DNA from 3 places in the Afipia sp. DC4300-2b1 genome. Region 3 is predicted to be linked to each of the others. Evidence: predicted binding sites of a transcription regulator. Region 3 holds the regulator's gene; each other region holds the start of a gene.

Region 1 (6,592 bases), on a different contig from region 3:
GGTCGAACAGCGCGGCGATGAAACTGAGCGCGAAGGGCGGGACGAGCGCGAACACATATACATAAAGCCGCGCGAAGGGATCGAGCGGCGGACGGAAGATCAGCGGCGGATCGTCCGCCTTGCGGACGAAGTAGCGCGAATTGGCGATCAGCAGCAGTGCCACACCGGAGAGCGCGAACAGCAGTCCGGCCAGCAGTCCGGCCCATCCGAGCAGCCGGTCCTGCAACTGCGCCACCGCCGGCAATGACGGCAACACCGTCACGTCCGCGCGCAGCACCCACACCAGATATGGCAGCACCACCACGAACACCACGACGGCCGCATAAAGCGGATCGGTCGAGAGCAGCGCACGCCTGCCCTTCTGCGTCGCCAGCACAAAGACGGCCAGCAGTACCAGCAGCGGCAGCGCCGCCGAGGTGGTCAGGATCAGCAAACCGATCTCGACCGGCAGCATGAACCACGCCCTGCGCCGCCCCTGCCCGACGATCTGCCAGGTATGGAGCAGCGTCAGCGCCCAGAGCGGCCGGGCCAGGATCAGCGGGCCGAACTCGGCGCCGGGAAAGGCGAAAGCGGTGATGGTCGCCGTCAGCAGCACCGCGAGGACCGCCTGCTGCGCGCCGACAATGGCGCGGCCGAGCGCGAACAGCGCCCAGAACGTCACGATGAAACAAAGCTGCGACAGCAGATAGACGCCGAAGATGTGATTGCCGGACAGGCGGAATGCGACATCGGCAAGCCAGAACGCCGCGGGCGGACCGAGATGGGTGCCGACCTGATACTCCCGGCCGAACGCCAGCACCGTCGCCACCTCGCCCGGCGGGCTTCCATACAGCAGCCACGGCAGGAACAGCCACAGCGCCGCCTGCGCCAGCACCACAAGCCAGAAGATCAGGCGGGGCCGCGCGCGGACCAGTTCAACGATCAGGGATGTGAAGCGCATAAAAAGTTTGAACCGGCCTCGCGAGGAACCCGTCACTGATAGAGTGCACGAAGCGATCAGGCAACCGAACCGCTCAGAGCGCCGCGATGGCCTCGTCGGACGATATGAGCATCTCGATTTGCGCGGGCGCCGGGATATCGTCTTCCCCAAAGTGCTTGCGGCGCGACGCCGCGACAGGCGCGAAAAAGCGGCGGTGATGGACCGTCGGCCCGAGCCGGTCGAGCGCTTCGAGATGGGCCGGAACGGCGTACCCCATGTGCTGCTCGAAGCCGTAGCCGGGATGATCCTGCGCCAGCCGGCACATCAGCCGGTCCCGCGAGACCTTGGCGACAATGGAGGCGGCAGCGATCGACATCACAATGCCGTCGCCGCCGATCACCGCGTCGCAGTCGCAGGATACAGCCAGCCGGTCGCGGCCATCGACAAAGACATGTTTCGGCGCCTCGGGCAGCGCACGCACTGCGCGCGCCAGCGCCCACAATGACGCACGCAGGATATTGTCGCGATCGATCCGCGACGGCGGCGCGATCGCCACCGACACCAGCGCGGTCGCGCAGATTTCCTCGAACAGTTCCTCGCGGCGCTCCCGCGTCAGGCGCTTGGAATCGTCGATGCCCTTCGGAATTCGCTTCGGATCGAGAATCACGGCGGCGGCCACCACCGGACCGGCCAGCGGTCCCCGCCCCGCCTCGTCGCAACCCGCCACCGGCCAGACGCCGCGCTTTATCAGCGCGCGCTCACGGCGAAAGCTCGGCGGCGTAACGGCAATGACACCGGTTCGCTTTGCTTTCCTTGCAGCAACTGGAACTGCGGAGGGCTTTGTTCGACTCATGCGGCTATGCTTGCGTTCTTAAGGTAGAACGCGCAACCGCTAATCCCCACTATTATTCCGGCAGATGAACACGCCTGTCATCCCCGACCTCAATGCCGGCGGCAATGACAACTTCCCACGGATGGCCGTCGGGATCGGTGAAATATCCCGAATACCCGCCATAACCGGTGCGATGCGCGCCCTTTTGCAGCCGCGCGCCTTGAGCGACAGCGAACGCCAGCACGTCATCGACTTCGCTCTCGCTGCGGCAGTTCCACGCCAGGGTGATTCCCCGAAAGCCTGCAGGCTGCGGCTGCGCCGGCAGACCGGCATCCAGCGCCAGCTTGTCCCATGAATACAGCGCCAAAACCGTCGCACCGGTGTCGAAAAACGCGACTTCTTCGCCTGTCACGCGCAGCTTTCGCTCAAAGCCCAGAGACTCGTAAAACGCGATGCTCCGGCGCATGTCGCTAACGCCGAGCGTCACGACGGTTAATCGCGCAACCGGTTTGGGGAGACTCATCACACAGCGCCCTTTGCAGTCAGAACAGATCCAGTTGCTCGTTTGCGGGCTTGGGCCGCGCGAAGTGCGCGGTCGTCAGCTTGGAGCGCCGCTTGTTGAGGCCGAGTTTCTCGCAGGCGATCTCAAACCGCCGCCCGATCATCCAGGCCATCGGCCCGGTGCCCTTCATACGGGTCCCCCATTGCGAGTCGTAGTCGCGGCCGTCACGCATGTCGCGGATCAGGGTGAAGACATGGCGATAGCGATCCGGATAATTCGCCATCAGCCACTCGCGGAACAAATCGCGCACTTCGAGCGGCAGCCGCAGCAAAACGTAGCTCGCTTCCTTCACGCCGGCGTGCGCTGCTGCGTCCAGAATGCGCTCCATCTCGGAATCGTTCAGCGCCGGTATGACGGGCGCGACCATCACCGTGGTCGGAATGCCGGCTTCCGATAGTTGGCGCAGCGCCTCCAGCCGCTTCGGCGGCGTCGCCGCGCGCGGCTCCATGGTGCGCGCGAGTTTCGGATCCAGCGTCGTCACCGAGATCGCAACCTTGGCGAGATTTCGTTTCGCCATCCGTGCCAGAATATCGATGTCGCGCGTCACCAGCGCGGATTTCGTGACAATGCCGACCGGATGCCCGGTGCGTTCCAGCACCTCGAGAATACCGCGCATGATTTTGTGCTCGCGCTCGATCGGCTGATACGGATCGGTATTGGTTCCGATCGCGATCATGCGCGGCTCGTAGCCCGGCGCGGACAGTTCCTTTTGGAGCAGTTCCGGGGCGTCGGGCTTGGCGAACAATTTGGACTCGAAATCGAGCCCCGGCGACAATCCGAGATAGGCGTGGGTCGGACGTGCGAAGCAATAAACGCAGCCGTGCTCGCATCCCCGGTACGGGTTGATCGAGCGGTCGAAGCCGATGTCCGGCGAGTCGTTGCGGGTGATGACCTTGCGCGCAGTATCGACCGCGACCATGGTTTTGAAAGGCGGCAGGTCTTCGAGGCTCTGCCAGCCGTCGTCGAAGGTGACGCGCGCTTCCGCCTCATAGCGCCCGCTGACGTTGGACTGCGCGCCGCGGCCCCTGCGCCGCTGGCTGTCGATCGCCACTTCGATCTCGGCAAAGGGAGAAGAACCACCCGCCGGATCAGAGGGGGGCGTCACCGGCGGGTGTTTGAGGGCATGGGATGCATGGCTCATGGCGAGAACATAGCATCACATTAGAACAAAACAAGAACTTCAATATCGCCCCGCACAGATTCTTTTCCGGAGGCCGCCCTCCGGTGTGCCGCTTCGCGAGGGCTCGTTCCCGGATCGCAGCCGTTAATGAATGCCGCAAAAAGCTGCACCGGACGGGCTGTTCTGAGTGTGACAAGATGATAACGATGCCGCATCTGTCGTCCGGCGATCACGTATTTCACCAAGTCATGATCAGCGTTGTCATTCCCACCGAAGGCGTCGAGCAACCTGTTGTTGCCACCCTCGCGGCCCTGGTGCCGGGCGCCGCGGCCGGCATCATCAGGGACGTGGTGCTGGTCGATCGCTCGCAGACCGACACCATCGAGCGGGTGGCCGATGTTGCCGGATGCAATTTCCTGAAGTTCGAGGGCTCGCGCGCTGCGGCGCTCGCGGCGGGCGCCGAGCAAAGCCGGTCTCCCTGGCTGCTGTTCCTGCTTCCGGGCGCCGTGCTGGATTCCGGCTGGATCGACGAAACCTCGCAGTTCATTCAGAGCGTGTCCCTGAGCGGCCGTCAGCGGGCCGGCATCTTCCGCTATGCGCGCCCACCCTATGAGGACGCCACGGTGCGTGACGGGGTGAAATCGCTCGCGCGCTTCATTGCCGGCCCGTCCACCGATCAGGGTCTGCTGATTTCCCGCGATCATTATGAGCGGGTCGGCGGCTATGCCCCTGCCGCGCGCCGGGCCGAGGCCAAACTGATCTCGAAGCTCGGCCGCACCGGCCGCGCCGTGCTGCGGACCCGGATTTTCGTCGCCGCCTGATAATATTTGACTCCGTCAACTTATTAGTTGACCCCGTCAACAATCATGCCAGAATGCCCGTCATACCAGGACGAGGCATGTTGGCCGATGGACACCCTTCATGATGGCGGGAATGACGACCGGATCGCCGCGGTCCGGCGGTTCAACCGCTTCTACACCCGCAAGATCGGCGTGCTCGAACAGCATCTGCTGGAAAGCCCGTTCACCCTGACCGAGGCCCGCGTGCTGTTCGAACTGGCGCATCGCGGTGGCGCCCTCGCCAAGGAGATCGGCGCCGAACTCGGCCTCGACGCCGGTTATCTCAGCCGCATCGTTCAGGCTTTTACAGAACAGGGACTGATCACGCGCAAGCCGGTCCCCGCCGACCGCAGGCAATTCGAGCTGGCGCTCACCGCCAAAGGCAAGCAGGCGTTCTCCCGCCTCGAACGCGCGTCCCATGATGAAGTCAGCAAGATGATCGCGGCATTGCCGGCGGGCGGCGGGCAGCGCCTTGTCGCCGCGATGACAACGATCGAGCGGTTGCTGGATAATACAGCCACGCGACCCGAGGTGACGCTTCGCACCCACCGGCCCGGCGACATGGGCTGGGTCGTGCAGCAGCACGGCGCCCTCTACGCCCGCGAATACAACTGGGACATTTCGTTCGAGGGCCTCTGCGCGGAAATCGCCGCGCAGTTCCTGAAAAATTTCGATCCCGTCCGCGAGCGCTGCTGGATCGCCGAGATCGATGGCCAGCGGGTCGGTTCCGTGTTTCTGGTGAAGCACACCGATGGCGTGGCGAAGATTCGTCTGCTGCTGATCGATCCGGCGGGACGCGGTTTCGGGATCGGCAAGCGGCTGGTGGACGAGTGCATCGCCTTCGCGCGGAGCTGCGGCTACCGCAAGATCACGTTGTGGACCCAGAGCATGCTGCTTGCCGCGCGCGGCATTTACCAGAAAGCAGGGTTCGTGCATGTCGCGACCGAACCGCACCACAGTTTCGGTCACGACCTGATCGGCGAGACCTGGGAGCTTGACCTGTGATGTCCTCGCGTCGCGAACCAGCGCGGCGCATCACGCCGGACCTCATCGCGTTTCACAAGATTGACGCGAAGCGCCTTCGTCTTGCAGCACGTCGCCACGCCTTGCGCGCGGTCCTTGCGTGGCTGGCAAAAACTCTCAGCCGACGATAGTTGCCGGTCCTACTTCGCCTTGCCGCGCTTTAAGTGCTCGTCCAGCCGCGGCATGATCTCCACGAAATTGCACGGCCTGGTGCGGTAATCGAGCTGCGCCGCGAGAATGCCGTCCCAGCCATCCCGGCAGGCGCCGGGCGAACCCGGCAGACAGAAGATGAACGTCGCACCGGCAACACCGGCGGTGGCGCGGCTTTGAATCGTCGAGGTGCCGATCTTGGCGTGGCTCAGCATGTGAAACGCGATCGAGAAACCATCCATCCGTTTCTCGAACAGCGGCTCGACCGCTTCCGGCGTCACGTCACGGCCGGTGAAACCGGTGCCGCCGGTCGTAATGACTACATCGACGCCGGGATCGGCGATCCATGCTTTCAGTTTTGCGCGGATCTCCTCGACGTCGTCGGTGACGATGTCACGCGCGGCAAGACGATGGCCGGCCGCCGTCAGCCGGTCCGCCAGCGTCGTTCCCGATTTATCGTCGGCGAGCGCGCGCGTATCGGACACGGTCAGCACCGCGATATTGAGCGGGATGAACTGCTGAGTTTCGTTGATTGAAGACATCGCGTTCTATTCCTTGAGCCGTCACCCCGAGGTGCGAGGCGATTCCAGCGCCTAGCCTCGAGGGGCGACGGCACGCTGTCATCCTTCGAGGCTCGCCAAGGGCTCGCACCTCAGGATGACGAATCCTGCCAACTAGAGCTGAACACCGGGCGCGAACGTGTTGCAGGCCTGCACGCTGCCCTGCTGGTAGCCGGTCATGAACCAGCGCTTGCGCTGCGCGGCCGATCCGTGCGTGAACGAGTCGGGCACGACGCGGCCCTGGGCCTGCCGTTGCAGCGTATCGTCGCCGATCGCAGACGCGGTCTGCAACGCAGCATCGATGTCGCCTGCTTCGAGGAAGCCCGGCCGCTTCTTCTCCTCGCGATTGACCCAGACGCCGGAGAGGCAGTCCGCCTGCAGTTCGACGCGGACCTGGATCGCATTCGCCTCGGCCTTGCTGCCGGCCCGCTCCTGCATCTGCCGCGCCTTGTCCAGGATGCCGAGCAGGTTCTGGATATGGTGGCCGGCTTCATGCGCGATGATATAGGCCGCGGTGAACTTGCACGCATTGCCGGAGCAGCCGCGGAACCGGGTCTCGACTTCGCGGAAGAATCCGGTGTCGAGGA
Region 2 (6,592 bases), on a different contig from region 3:
TCGATCTCGCGCACCGTGACGCCGTTCTTGCGCGCGTCACCGATGATCTGCGCGGGTGCATAAAATCCCATCGGCTGCGAATTCAAGAGACCGCAGCAAAATGCATCGGGATGGTAATGCTTTAGCCACGACGACACATAGACAAGCTGCGCGAAGCTCGATGCGTGGCTTTCGGGGAAGCCGTAGCTGCCGAATCCCTTGATCTGGTCGAAGCAGCTTTGCGCGAACCCAGGTTCGTAGCCGCGATCGATCATGCGGCCGACCATACGCTTTTCGAACTTCGGCATGGTGCCGACATTGCGGAAGGTCGCCATCGCGCGTCGCAACCCGTTGGCTTCCTCCGATGTAAACTCAGCAGCCGCCATGGCGATGCGCATTGCCTGTTCCTGAAATAGCGGCACGCCGAGGGTCTTGTGCAGAATGTCCTTCAATTCGTTTTTGTTGCCTCCCTTGGGATAAGGATAATCAATTTCCTCCTTTTTCATCTTTCGTCGCTTGAGATAAGGATGAACCATATTGCCCTGGATCGGACCGGGCCGGACGATGGCGACCTCGATGACGAGATCGTAGAACGTGCGCGGCCTCAGGCGCGGCAGCATGTTCATCTGTGCACGGCTTTCCACCTGAAACACGCCGAGCGACTCGCCTCTACACAACATATCGAAGACCGGACCGCTGTCGTCATTCTCCGCCTTGATGTCAGAAAGCTGATAATGCAGCCCCTTGTGCTGCTCGATCAGATCGAAGCATTTGCGGATGCAGGTCAGCATGCCGAGCGCCAGCACATCGACCTTCATCATACGTAGCGTGTCGATGTCGTCCTTGTCCCACTCGATGAAGGTGCGGTCGTCCATCGCGGCATTACCGATGGGCACGTAAGTATCGAGACGGTCCTGCGTCAGCACATAGCCGCCGACATGCTGCGACAGATGACGCGGGAACTTGATCAGCTCCGTGGCCAGTTCAACGGCGCGGCGGATCATCCCGTTCTGCGGATCGAAGCCCGCCTGCCTGATCTGCATGTCACTGACGCCGACGCCCCAATTCCCCCACACCGTATCGGCCAGCGCGGCCGTCACGTCTTCCGTCAGCCCGAGCGCCTTGCCGACATCCCGGATGGCGCTGCGCGGACGATAATGAATGACGGTGGCGACGATCGCCGCGCGGTGGCGTCCATAGCGCCGGTAGACATATTGCATCACCTCCTCGCGCCGCGAATGCTCGAAGTCCACATCGATATCGGGAGGCTCGAGGCGTTCTTTGGAGATGAAGCGCTCGAACAGAACGTCGGTCTGTGCCGGATTGACGGCGGTGACTCCGAGGACATAGCAGACGGCAGAGTTAGCTGCAGAACCACGCCCCTGACAGAGAATGTCCTGGCTTGTCGCATAGCAGACAATGTCGTGTACCGTCAGGAAATAATGTGCATACTTCAGCTTGCGGATAAGCCGCAGTTCTTTCCAAAGAACCTTTTTGATCTTGGGAGAAATCCGCACCGGAAATTTCCGATGCGCGCCGCTCCATGTCAGGTCTTCCAGATGCCGTTGCGCCGTCTTGCCCGGAGGCACCGGTTCGTCGGGATATTGATATTTGAGTTCGTCGAGCGTGAACGTGATGCGATCGGCGAAGCGCATCGTTTCCGCAACCGCCTCGGGCAGATCGCGAAACAGCCGCGCCATTTCGAAGCCGGGTTTCAGATGCCGCTCGGCATTGGCTTCGAGCCGCCTGCCGGCACGCATGATCGTCGTCTTTTCCCGGATACAGGTCAGCACATCCTGCAAGAGCCGGCGCGCCGGGTGATGGTAAAGCACCTCGTTGGTCGCCAGCAGCGGCACGCGAACCGAAACGGCAAGACGCTGAAGCCTGCCAAGACGCCGCCTGTCATCACCGCGATACAACAGGCTCGCAGCGAGCCATATATCTTTTGCACCGTCGGCGCGGCTGCGCTTCAATCGATCGAGAACCTTCAAGGCCGTTGCAGCCTCAAAACGGTGCGGCAGCACAAGAACGAGCAATTGCCCTTCGGCAAAATCGAGCAGATCGTCGAGCGTGAGATGACACTCACCCTTCTCCGCCTTGAGTTTGCCGCGCGTCAGCAACTGGCACAGCCGGCCATAGGCGGCGCGGTCGCGCGGATAGATCAGGATATCCGGCGTTCCATCGATAAATACGAGGCGGGCTCCAATCAGCAATCTGGGTTTGAATTTGACATCTGGGTTCCCGAGTTCCTTGTAAGCGCGCACGACACCGGCCAGTGTGTTGCGGTCGGCGATGCCGATAGCCGGAATGCGAAATTCGCCGGCCTGATGAACATATTCCTGCGGCTGCGATCCGCCGCGCAGGAACGAGAAGTTCGTCGTGATCCCGATTTCCGCATAGTCGGTGATTTTCATGCGAACAGCCCATGCACGAACCATTTCGGCTGAACCGGTTCGCCCTCGTCGGTGACAAGTTCGCTGCCGTAAAGACCATCGCGATAAATCCAGAAGCGCATCCCTTCCGCATCCTCGACGCGGAAATAATCACGCGTCAGCGTTTCTGGCTTCTGTCTCCACCATTCCATGGCGATGCGCTCCGGCCCCTCGACACGCACCACCGCATGGGTCGCACGCCGCCACGTAAACCGGGGCGGAGGTCCGTCAGGGACCGCGGCAGCAGTGACCTTGATTTCTTCCGGCCGCTCGAACAGCCGCAGCGGGCGCAGCGGCGGTTCGGCTTCGGCGCGCGCAGGCCACTCGGCGCTAGAAGCCGCGGCGAGATGTTGTTGCGCCGGAACAGCCAGCGCAGCGCGTTCCGGAATATGCGTATCCTGCGGCAGATGAACAACAACGCGCCTGCCGCCAAGACGCGCGGCGAGACGGTCGGCCAGCGCCGCCACTTCATCATTGTCCCGGGTGCGGGTATCGAAATCGCGCTGCTCTTGCACCACAATCTCGACGCGGCTGGCCGACAGGCGGATCAGATCGAACCCGAAGCCGGGATCGAGCGGATCGGCCAGCGCATCGAGCCGCTCGCGGAACAGACGATCGACGACATTGACCCTGGTGACCGGCTGTCCAGTCTCCACCGTGATAGTGCGTACCGCGCCGTCGGTGCGGAAAAAGCTGGCTTCCAACTGCCGCGCGCCCTTGCCTTGCTTGTCCATCGCCGCGACCAGCATCTGCGCCAGACCGGAAAGAATGGCTGCGATCACAGTGTCGGTGGCGACCGGTTCGGCGAAACGCTTTTCCACCATGAAATCCGGCAGCGGCTTGCGAGGCGAGATCGGCGCGTCGGCCTGCCCCAATGCCTGTTGCAACAAACTCACGAACGCAGCGCCGAAGCGTGCTGCAAGTTCGTGCGGTGCCCGCGCCGCCACATCGCCGACCGTTTTCAGACCAGCGCGGCGCAGGCCTCGTGTGATCGCATCATCAGCACCAAGCGCGTCCACCGGCAGACGGGCGACGGCACGCGCTTCCTCTCCATCGGGAACGATGCAGCTTCGCGCCGCGCGCGCCACGGTGCGCGCACAGACCGGCGTGCTGGCAATCGCCGCGTTGACGACAAAACCTTGCCGCGCCAGCGATCCGCAGACGTTGCGCAGCATCGCTGCCTCGCCGCCGAACAGATGCGCACAGCCGCTGATATCGAGCAGCAATCCATCAGGCGCATCGAGCGCCACCAGCGGCGTGAAGCGGTTGCACCAGTCGGCGATATCTTCCAGCAACTTTGCATCCGCCGCTTCGTCCGCGTCGAACACCTCCACATCGGGACAAACCGCGCGTGCGTTGGCAAGCGGCAGCCCGATCTCAAGGCCGATATCGGCAGCGGCGTCGTTCAGCGCGGAAATTTGCAGCTCATTGTTCAGTTTTCCGACGACCACACACGGACGCGCATCATCCGGCGCGGCGTCTTGTCCCGACAACTGACGCTTCAAGCGATCTGTCGGCAGGCGCGGCAGCCACAGGCTGAGAATGCGCCGTGCCTTCACGGAAGAGGCCCTCATCACATTTCCACTCCATGATCCATTGTCCGGTCTGGCCGTGACGGTTGCGAATGAGGCGTGCGTCAAGCATCGGCGCGCCCCACGCCTCGGTTTCGGAAAGTGAAGGCGCGGGACGCACCACCCACCGCGTCTCCGCCGTGCTGGCGGACGGCGTGGCGGCCGTACGCAACATCAGGCACGTGACATTCGACGCGCGCGCGGCCAGCGTCAGCCTGCGGCTTGCGACCAGATCGAGTGCCCGCACTTCGCCCCAGACATCCAGCACCACGGCACCCAGCGCATCGCAGGCGATCGCGTCGGCTGCGGCACGCAGCGCCGTCTCGGCATCCGTTGCCCGGACCGTCACCAGGAGACGCGGATCAAGCCCGAGTTCATTGAGGCCGCTCATCGAGAGCGCACCGGATTCAAGTTCCGCAAAATCCTGCCGCACCCACACCAGCGGCCGCTGCCCCGCGAGGCGATGTGCCAGCCCCGCAATAAAGCCCGTCGCTGCCGCACCATGACGGCCGCCCTCGGCGAACACCTCATGCAGCGCGCCGCGCACCAGTCCGCCCTGCAACACAGCGTCGGCATCCGCGTGTCCGAGCGCCACGCGCGCAAGCCCACCGGCTTCACCCTCAAGGCGGCCGATGGTCCCTCGCAAGGACGCAAGCGTGGTCATGCGCGCGCCGGTCATGGGCCGCTCCTGGAAATTCTGGTCCGTTATCTGTGGTCGATTGAACGAATGACGGACTTATTTGTTCATGATATGTTCGCTAAGAGCGAACGGAGAGTCAACCGGACTTTGGGACGGCCTCTTTCTTTAACGAAAACAATGAGATTCGATCCATGGACGTTCAGCGCAAACTCGAAATCCTGGCGGATGCTGCCAAATACGATGCTTCCTGCGCTTCCAGCGGGACGGAAACGCGCGACAGCCGCAACGGCAAGGGCATGGGCTCGACCGATGCTGGTATGGGCATCTGCCATTCCTATGCGCCGGATGGCCGCTGCATTTCGCTGCTGAAAATCCTGCTGACCAACGCCTGCAACTACGATTGCCTCTATTGCATCAACCGCGCGTCCTCGAATGTTCAGCGCGCGCGCTTCACCGTGGAGGAAGCCGTCAAGCTGACACTCGATTTCTACCGGCGCAATTATATCGAAGGACTGTTTCTCTCCTCAGGCATCATTCGCAGTCCGAACTACACCATGGAGCAGGTGGTCCGCGTCGCGCGCAGCCTGCGCGAAGATCATCATTTCCGCGGCTACATCCACCTGAAGACAATCCCTGAAGCCGATGACGCCCTGATCGCCGAGGCCGGGAAATATGCCGACCGCCTCAGCATCAACATCGAAGTGCCGACGGAGAGCAGTCTCTCGAAACTCGCGCCGGAAAAAGACGTCCGCGCCATCCGGCGAACCATGGGCCGGCTCCGGCTCAGGCTCGATGAAGCGCAAGAAACAAAGAAGGACAAACGAGCGCCGCGCTTCGCACCCGCTGGTCAAAGCACACAGATGATCGTGGGCGCTGATACCTCGAACGATCAAACCATTCTGGAAGCCAGCGCCAATCTCTACGGCTCCTATAAACTCAAGCGCGTCTATTATTCGGCATTCAGTCCAATTCCCGATGCCAGCCGCAGCCTTCCCTTGCAGGCGCCGCCGCTGATACGCGAGCATCGGCTGTATCAGGCCGACTGGCTGCTGCGGGTTTACGGGTTCGATCTCGGCGAGATCACCGATCCGCTCGAAGGCGGTATGCTGCCTCTCGACATCGATCCGAAACTGGCGTGGGCTTTACGCCATCGCGAACGCTTTCCGCTCGATGTCAATCGCGCCAGCCGCGAGGATTTGCTGCGCGTTCCCGGCTTCGGCGTGAAAACCGTTGATCGCATTATTTCCGCGCGCCGCGTCACCAACCTGTGCAGCGCCGATCTCGCACGCCTGCGCGTTCCTCGGAACAAGGTGCTGCCCTTTATCGTTCTTCCTGACCACAAGCCACCAGCGCAACTCCTCGACAGCAACCGTCTGCTGCAGTTGTTCCGTCCGCCGGCAACGCAAATGGGATTCGGATTTTAAATTGCACGTCATCAGCCTCGACAACGAAACGGACTTCAACGGGTGGCGTAATGCTGCGCGGGCCCTCGCATCGAACGGCATCGCGCCGAACGATGTGACATGGACCGTGGCAGGGGGAGACGCGGGCCTGTTCACGCCTTCCGCTATTCCCGCCTTCGATACGGAACAGTCATTCAACGTGCCCGCTGCTTTCCTGCAACTCGCAAAAACCGCGATCCTCAATCGCAATCCGGAACGCTTTGCATTACTGTATCGCCTGCTTTGGCGATTGCGGACACACCCGCGCCTGATGGATGCGGCAACCGATGCCGATGTTGCCCGGGTGCAGTCCCTCGCAAAAGAGGTTCGCCGCGACGAGCACAAGATGCATGCCTTCGTCCGGTTTCGCGAATTCGGCCGTGGCAACGATTTTCGCTTCGTCGCATGGTTCGAGCCCGACCATCATATCGTGGAACTGGCTGCACCATTCTTCGAGCGCCGTTTCGCCGATATGGCGTGGTCGATTCTCACGCCGGATCGCTGCGCGCACTGGGACGGGTGCAAGAC
Region 3 (6,592 bases):
CGCGAGGGCGACGTGCTCCTGCCGCGCGGCTCTCTGCTCAACGACCGCGCCCTTGCGCTGGCTGCCGGCATGAACCACCCGCGGTTGCCGGTGCACCGCCGTCCCAAGGTGGCGATCCTCGCGACCGGCGACGAACTGGTGCCTCCGGGCACGACACCCGGCCCCGGTCAGATCGTCTACAGCAATGTCTTCGCGCTGGCTGCACTCGCGCGCAGCGAAGGCGCGGACGTGATCGAACTCGGCATCGCGCGCGACACACTCGAAGAAACCTCCGGCGGCATCCGGCGCGCGCGCGATCTTGGAGCAGACGTTCTTGTCACCACCGGCGGCGCATCGGTTGGCGATCACGATCTGGTTCAGGCCGCGCTGACAACCGAAGGCTTCGACATGGCCTTCTGGAAGATCGCGCTGCGGCCCGGCAAGCCGATGATGAACGGACGGCTCGGGGCGATGCGCGTGCTCGGCCTGCCCGGGAACCCCGTGTCGTCCTACGTCTGCGCTTTCCTGTTTCTGGTGCCGCTGATCCGTTCGCTCTCCGGGCGAACCACGATCGATCATCCACTCGAGCAAGCCAGGCTTGGGCGCGAGCTGCCCGCCAACGACAAGCGGCAGGACTACCTGCGGGCGCGCGTCACAGCCGGCAGCGACGGTGTACCCGTCGCCACGTCGGTGGGCGCGCAGGACAGTTCGCTGGTGGCAAAACTGGTCGAAGCGAATGCACTGATCGTCCGTCCGCCATTCGCGCCCGCGGCCCCCGCCGGCTCGCCCTGCACGATCCTGCGGCTGCCGGACTGACAATCCCGATCACACGGGCCCCGTCGTTGACGTGAAATTAAGGGGTTGCGGAACACATATGGAACAGATAGTGTTCGTTCATGATTTGTTTCGAGTGACTCGCTACTCCTGAGTGTCCCTTTCCATTTGTTCTCGGTGGGGATCCAGAGAGGCGCGGCTTCGGATCAGAACGCGGGAATTCTTGAGATCCTTGGGATCGGGGACCAATTCAGATGCTGACACGCAAACAATACGAGCTTCTGCGCTTCATCAACGAGCGGCTCAAGGAAGCTGGTGTTCCGCCCTCCTTCGACGAAATGAAGGACGCGCTGGACCTGCGGTCCAAGTCCGGCATCCACCGGCTCATTACCGCCCTTGAGGAGCGCGGCTTCATCCGCAGGCTCGCCAACCGGGCCCGCGCCATCGAGGTCATCAAGCTTCCCGAAACGAGTGCCAGCCCCGGCGGCGCCCGCCGCGGCTTCACGCCAAGCGTCATCGAGGGCAACCTCGGCAAGGTCCGGTCGGCTCCGTCCCTCGGTCCTGATGAGGATGCCAGCTTCCCGGTTGCCGTGCCGGTCATGGGCCGGATCGCAGCCGGTACGCCGATCGAGGCGTTGCAGACCCGCAGCCACACCATCAGCGTGCCGCCCGACATGCTCGGCTCCGGCGAACACTACGCTCTCGAAGTGCGCGGCGATTCCATGATGGAAGCCGGCATTCTCGACGGCGACACCGTGCTGATCCAGCGCAACGAGACCGCCGACACCGGCGACATCGTGGTGGCGCTGATCGACGAGGAAGAAGCCACCCTGAAGCGCTTCCGCCGCCGCGGCGCGTCCATCGCGCTGGAGCCGGCCAACGCAGCTTATGAAGTTCGCATCCTGCCGCCCAACCGCGTGCGGATTCAGGGCAAGCTGATCGGGCTTGTCCGCAAGTACTGAGACTTTCGGGTTCCTTCATTCCAGGGCGCGAGCTTTTGCGAGCGAACCCGGAATCCAGAAACTTGCCCGTTGAATTTGCTGGCCTGTCCGGAATGATGGCTGGATCAATCGTCCGGCTGGAGATCGCTCTCTGCCGGCGTCGCATCGACAGGCTGCGCGGGACGGCTTGACCGTACAGCGGGTGTTTCGATGTCATCATCGGCATTTGCCGGTGACCACGGACGGTCGACGCCGCGCGGCTTGTTGGCCGTGATCGCGTAGCCGTCTGCGGTTTTGCGCAGGGCGAGTGTGCCGCGCCTGCGCAGCATCTCCTTATCCAGCACCATGGCCGCACAATCGGCGGGCGACTGACGCAGTGTCACGATGACCGCTGCGCGTACGCAATCATCCGCGAACGCATCGGGTTTCAGCGTCAGCGCGACGGTCGAGCCGTCCGCCGCCTGCACCACGCATCCAGATGGGTCGCACGAAACGCCATCGGTCAGCGACGCGTCGGTTGCCTTGCGCATGTCGGCGTCGGCTGCGAGCCATTCGCGTGACAGGAAAGCATCCTTTCCGGTGCGCATCAGGCGCAGCCTGCCGTCCTTCCCGCGCACCGCGACCGAGGTGCCGTCTCCCGCAACAAGGATGTCCGGCTGCGGCGTGGTCAGCGCCCAGATTGTTGCCAGTGCGATGAGCCCTGCTCCCGTCCATCGCAATGGCGTCCGCAACAAACCGAGCGCAATAATGCCTGCGCTCATCAAGGCCAGCGCCCCGGCGCCGAATGACGCGATCTGGCCGATCGCGCCGGGAAGCGCCGCCACCCATTGCGACACCGCCACCATCCATCCGATGCCGACATCCATCAGCCGCCAGAACACGCCGTCGAAGCCGAACGGCATCGCAAGCAGCCCGAGCAGCCCTGCGGGCATCACCAGTATCGAGACCACCGGCATCGCCGCGAGATTGGCCAGCACGCCGTAAGGCGTCACGCGATGAAAATGAAACGCCGCGTAGGGCATGGTCGCGAACCCGGCCACCAGCGACGCGAGCGCCAGCATGGTGATTTCGCGTCCACCCCAGAGCGCCGCGCGCGCCACCTGCGAATTGTCGGGCGAGGCAAACAGGTTCGGCATGCCGATCTGGATCAGCGCCACGAGGCCAAGCGTCGCCGCGAACGACATCTGGAAACTTGGGTGTACCAGCGCCTCCGGCGCGATCGCGAGCACGATCATCGCCGCCACGGCGAGCGTGCGGAACGTGATCGCGCGCCGGTCGACCATCACCGCGATCAGCACCACCGCCGTCATGAAGAACGAACGCTGCGTGGCGACCTCAGCCCCCGACAGCAGCAGATAGAAAGCGGCGGCGATCAGCGCTGCGGCGGCGGACCATTTCTTGATCGGAAATGTCACGGTGAGCGCGGGAAACAGCGCGAGCAGCGCGCGCACGGCGAAGAACACCACGCCCGCCACCACCGCCATGTGATAGCCGGAAATCGACAGCACATGGCCCAGTCCTGAAATGAACATCGCGTCGTTGACCGGCGCGGAAATCGCATCGCGCCGGCCGGTGAGCAGCGCCGTGGCGATGGCGCGGTTATCGCCGGAGACGACACTGCGAATGCGCGCGTCGATGGCATCCCGCATCCCCTGCATCGTGGCGGCGTAGCGCAGATAGGCGCCGCCGCTGCGTGGAGCATCAACCGTCCTGATCGCGCCCATGACAAAGCCCGACGCGCCGATGCCCTGAAAGTACATGTCGCGGCCGAAGTCGTAACTCCCCGGACGCAGCGGCGAGAGCGGTGGGAGCAATCGCGCGTTCAGTTCGACAAAGCTGCCGACGGCGGGCGCTGTCCCCTTCTTCACCGACAGCCGCACGCGCTCCAGCTTCATAACACCGCGCGGCGACTCCATCTCTTCCACACGCAGCACGAAACGATCGGTGCGCTCGCGCTCGTCACGGGTTTCGACAAATCCCTTCACTGTCACCGAAAACATTGGTCGCGCCAGCACGCCATGGGCGACGCGCGCAGTCTTCAGCGTGGCTGTGGCGAACCCCGCCGCCAGTGCGGCCAGCATCACCGCGAAAGGAAAGATGCGGCTTCGCCGCGCGAGGAATGCCGCCGCACAAAACACAACAGCCGTCGCGCCAGCAACCGACGCCACGGGTTCACGGTCAGCAGCGAAGTAGATCGCAATGCCCGCGCCGAACGCGACCGGCACCCATGGCAGCAACCGGCCCGGTCCGGCTTCCGCCGCGATCCAGCTTCGGGCTTTTCCGATGAGGAATGACGATGCGCTTTCCGTGAAGCCGGCGGCGGCAGGCACGGCACTGCGCGGCGGCCAAGAAACAGCTCGGCCGACGGCGCGCCCCGCCCGGCCTTGGGATCTCTCTCGGGATCGCTCCCGGTCTTCGCCGCCCCCGCCCGCCATCGCGCCGCTCCGGCATCGCCGAGACAATGCTAGCGGAAGCGATCAGGCTGGATAGCGGAACGGATGCAGAATGCGCTGTTCGATTTTGCCGGAAAACTGAGGCCGCCAGGCGGTGGCGGCCTCAGTCCCGGTTATTTGCCGCTGGCGGCGCGCTGCTTGCGGTATTCGAGCGCGGGCAGGCCGCCCCATCCCCAGTTGTCCGTGTCGACCTCCTCGATAACGACGAAGGTGGATTCAAGCGGCTTGTGGAGGACGTCGAGCAGAAGCTGGCTGGCGCCGGCAATCAGATGCGCCTTCTCTTCCGCCGTGACGGAGGTCCGGCCGGGGCCGGATCCCTCGCGCGTAACCTGGATCGTGACAATCGGCATGACAGCCTCCGTTAGTGACCGGCGCTCTGGCCACCGTCGACGTGCAGGATTTCTCCGGTCACGAAGCCAGCGGATTCAAGGTAGAGAACCGCGTCCACGATATCGCGCATCTCGCCCATGCGTTTCACCGGATGAAGGGCGGCAAGAAACTCGTGGGTCTCCGGGGCGTGCATCGGAGACTTGATGATGCCGGGCGACACGGCGTTCACACGAATGCCCTTGGTTGCGTATTCAACGGCAAGCGCCTTGGTCGCCGAATTGATGCCACCCTTGGTGAGGTTGGCGAGCACCGTGGGCACGATGGCGGTCGCGTTGTCGGTCAGGCTCGTGGTGATGCTGACGATATGACCGGAGCCCTGTTTCAGCATTTCCGCCGCGGCTTGCTGCGTGATGTGGAAGAAGCCGGCGAGATTGGTCGCGATCTTCGAATTGAAGTCCTCGGCCGTGTATTCGGTGAACGGCTTGGAGATGAAGATGCCGGCATTGTTCACCAGCGTGTCGACCCGTCCAAAGCGCGTGATGGCTTCCTTGACGACGCGCTCGGCTGTGGCGCGATCGCCGATATCGCCGGCGACGGCCACAACGTCGGGATCGCTGCCCTGCTTGATTGAGCGGGATGTCGCGACGACCCGATAGTTGCGTTCCCGGTAGGCCTTGACCAGGCTGGCGCCGATACCCTGCGATGCGCCGGTGATAATTGCGACCTTCTGTGCGTTGCTCATGGTGTGCCTCGATGATGTCTCCAGCGGCGATATTGCTGCTGGCTGGCCCGCGGGCCGTTGCTCATCGTTCTATGGCGTCCCATGAGGCGGCAGAATTGCCGACGTTCGGCAGACATCCTTCCGCCGGCCGAAAGAATGGCGAGGGTTCAGGAATTCATCGTTCCGGCTTCCGCAGACAGCCTGGCAAATTCGGCTTTCAGGCGGGGCGCTGCAAAATCAACGAATGTGCGCACCTTTGGCACCGTCAGCCGCCCCTGCGGCATCACGAGATTGACCGGCAGGACTGCGGGTTCGGCATCGCGCAGCAGGAGCTTCAACGATCCATCCTGGACGCGTTCGGCAACGTGATAGGTGTAGAGACGCGTCACACCATGGCCATCCACCGCAGCGCCAAGCGCTGCACGTACGCTGTTCACGAGAAACCGGGGCTTGAAGTGCACAGATCGCGCGATCGAACTCCCCGGAGATGGCGGAAAGACCCAGGTGTCCTGCCCCATGTGTGTTGTGGTGACAATGCTGTGTTTGGTCAGATCCGCGGGCTCGACGATGCGAGGATGGGCGGCGAGATAACGCGGCGACGCGGCGACCACCCGCTTAACGTCTCCCCCGACCCGTACCGCGACCATTGCGGAGTCCGGAAGTTCGGCAACACGAAGCGCGATGTCGATACCTTCTTCCACAAGGTTGGCATGGCGGTCGAGCAGCAGCAGATTCACCGAGACACCCGGAAACGCGTCGAGATAGGCGGTGATGATTGGGCGCAGGATTTCTTCGCCGCTGATCGGCGGCGCCGTGATCGTCAGCACGCCTCGCGGAGCGGCACGCTCACCCGCCGCGGACAGATCCGCCTCTTCAAGCTCAACGAGAACGCGCCGGCACGCCACGGCATAACGCTCACCGGCTTCGCTCAGCTTGATCGTACGCGTGGTGCGATGAAGCAGTTCAGCGCCGACATGCTGCTCAAGAAAGGCAATGGCCCGGCTGACCGCTGCCGGTGACCGCCCGAGCCGTCGTCCTGCACCGGCGAGGCTTCCCTCATCCAGCGCCGTGACAAACACCTTCATTGCTTCGAGACGATCCATCTGCAACCTGCCGTGCCGCTTCGTTATCGCTCCCGCAATGGTATCGGAAGCGATCCGGTGATGAACAGCGGAACGGATGCGGAATACGAGCTTCGATCAGCCCGCAGCCTTGGCGTAGCTGTCGCGCAGGCCGACGGTGCGGTTGAACACCGGCTTGCCGGGCGTAGAATCCTTGTCGCGAACGAAATAACCCTGGCGCTCGAACTGAAAGGCTCCGTCGAAATTGTCGCTGGCCAGCGCGGGCTCCAGCATCCCGGTCACGGTTTCCAGAGACTGCGGATTGATCTGCGC

What was found. Region 3 encodes LexA, which represses DNA repair genes until DNA is damaged. Its sites were predicted from a motif close to TGTTCNNNNTGTGTTCNG; they were not measured.
Region 1: ACP7AL_RS13625 (PA0069 family radical SAM protein) is a predicted target of LexA. The motif match lies at 3,476-3,493, and genes of this name have one in related genera.
Region 2: ACP7AL_RS18655 (putative DNA modification/repair radical SAM protein) is a predicted target of LexA. The motif match lies at 4,724-4,741, and genes of this name have one in related genera.

The regions. Positions count from the first base shown of each region.
Region 1 covers NZ_JAFCSX010000003.1:252,169-258,760, forward strand. Annotated here, with positions in the region: gene ACP7AL_RS13610 (glycosyltransferase family 39 protein) at 1-940, opposite strand, end outside; gene ACP7AL_RS13615 (ribonuclease HII) at 1,014-1,772, opposite strand; gene ACP7AL_RS13620 (VOC family protein) at 1,825-2,274, opposite strand; gene ACP7AL_RS13625 (PA0069 family radical SAM protein) at 2,294-3,454, opposite strand; gene ACP7AL_RS13630 (glycosyl transferase) at 3,682-4,254, shown strand; gene ACP7AL_RS13635 (bifunctional helix-turn-helix transcriptional regulator/GNAT family N-acetyltransferase) at 4,342-5,277, shown strand; gene moaB (molybdenum cofactor biosynthesis protein B) at 5,436-5,987, opposite strand; gene ypfJ (KPN_02809 family neutral zinc metallopeptidase) at 6,120-6,592, opposite strand, start outside.
Region 2 covers NZ_JAFCSX010000004.1:465,899-472,490, reverse strand. Annotated here, with positions in the region: gene ACP7AL_RS18670 (error-prone DNA polymerase) at 1-2,393, opposite strand, end outside; gene ACP7AL_RS18665 (Y-family DNA polymerase) at 2,390-3,985, opposite strand; gene ACP7AL_RS18660 (ImuA family protein) at 3,876-4,661, opposite strand; gene ACP7AL_RS18655 (putative DNA modification/repair radical SAM protein) at 4,814-6,046, shown strand; gene ACP7AL_RS18650 (UdgX family uracil-DNA binding protein) at 6,048-6,592, shown strand, end outside.
Region 3 covers NZ_JAFCSX010000005.1:79,490-86,081, reverse strand. Annotated here, with positions in the region: gene glp (gephyrin-like molybdotransferase Glp) at 1-795, shown strand, start outside; gene lexA (transcriptional repressor LexA) at 1,008-1,715, shown strand; gene ACP7AL_RS20000 (ComEC/Rec2 family competence protein) at 1,820-4,129, opposite strand; gene ACP7AL_RS19995 (tautomerase family protein) at 4,261-4,497, opposite strand; gene ACP7AL_RS19990 (SDR family NAD(P)-dependent oxidoreductase) at 4,509-5,219, opposite strand; gene ACP7AL_RS19985 (LysR family transcriptional regulator) at 5,366-6,301, opposite strand; gene ACP7AL_RS19980 (glutamine--tRNA ligase/YqeY domain fusion protein) at 6,398-6,592, opposite strand, start outside.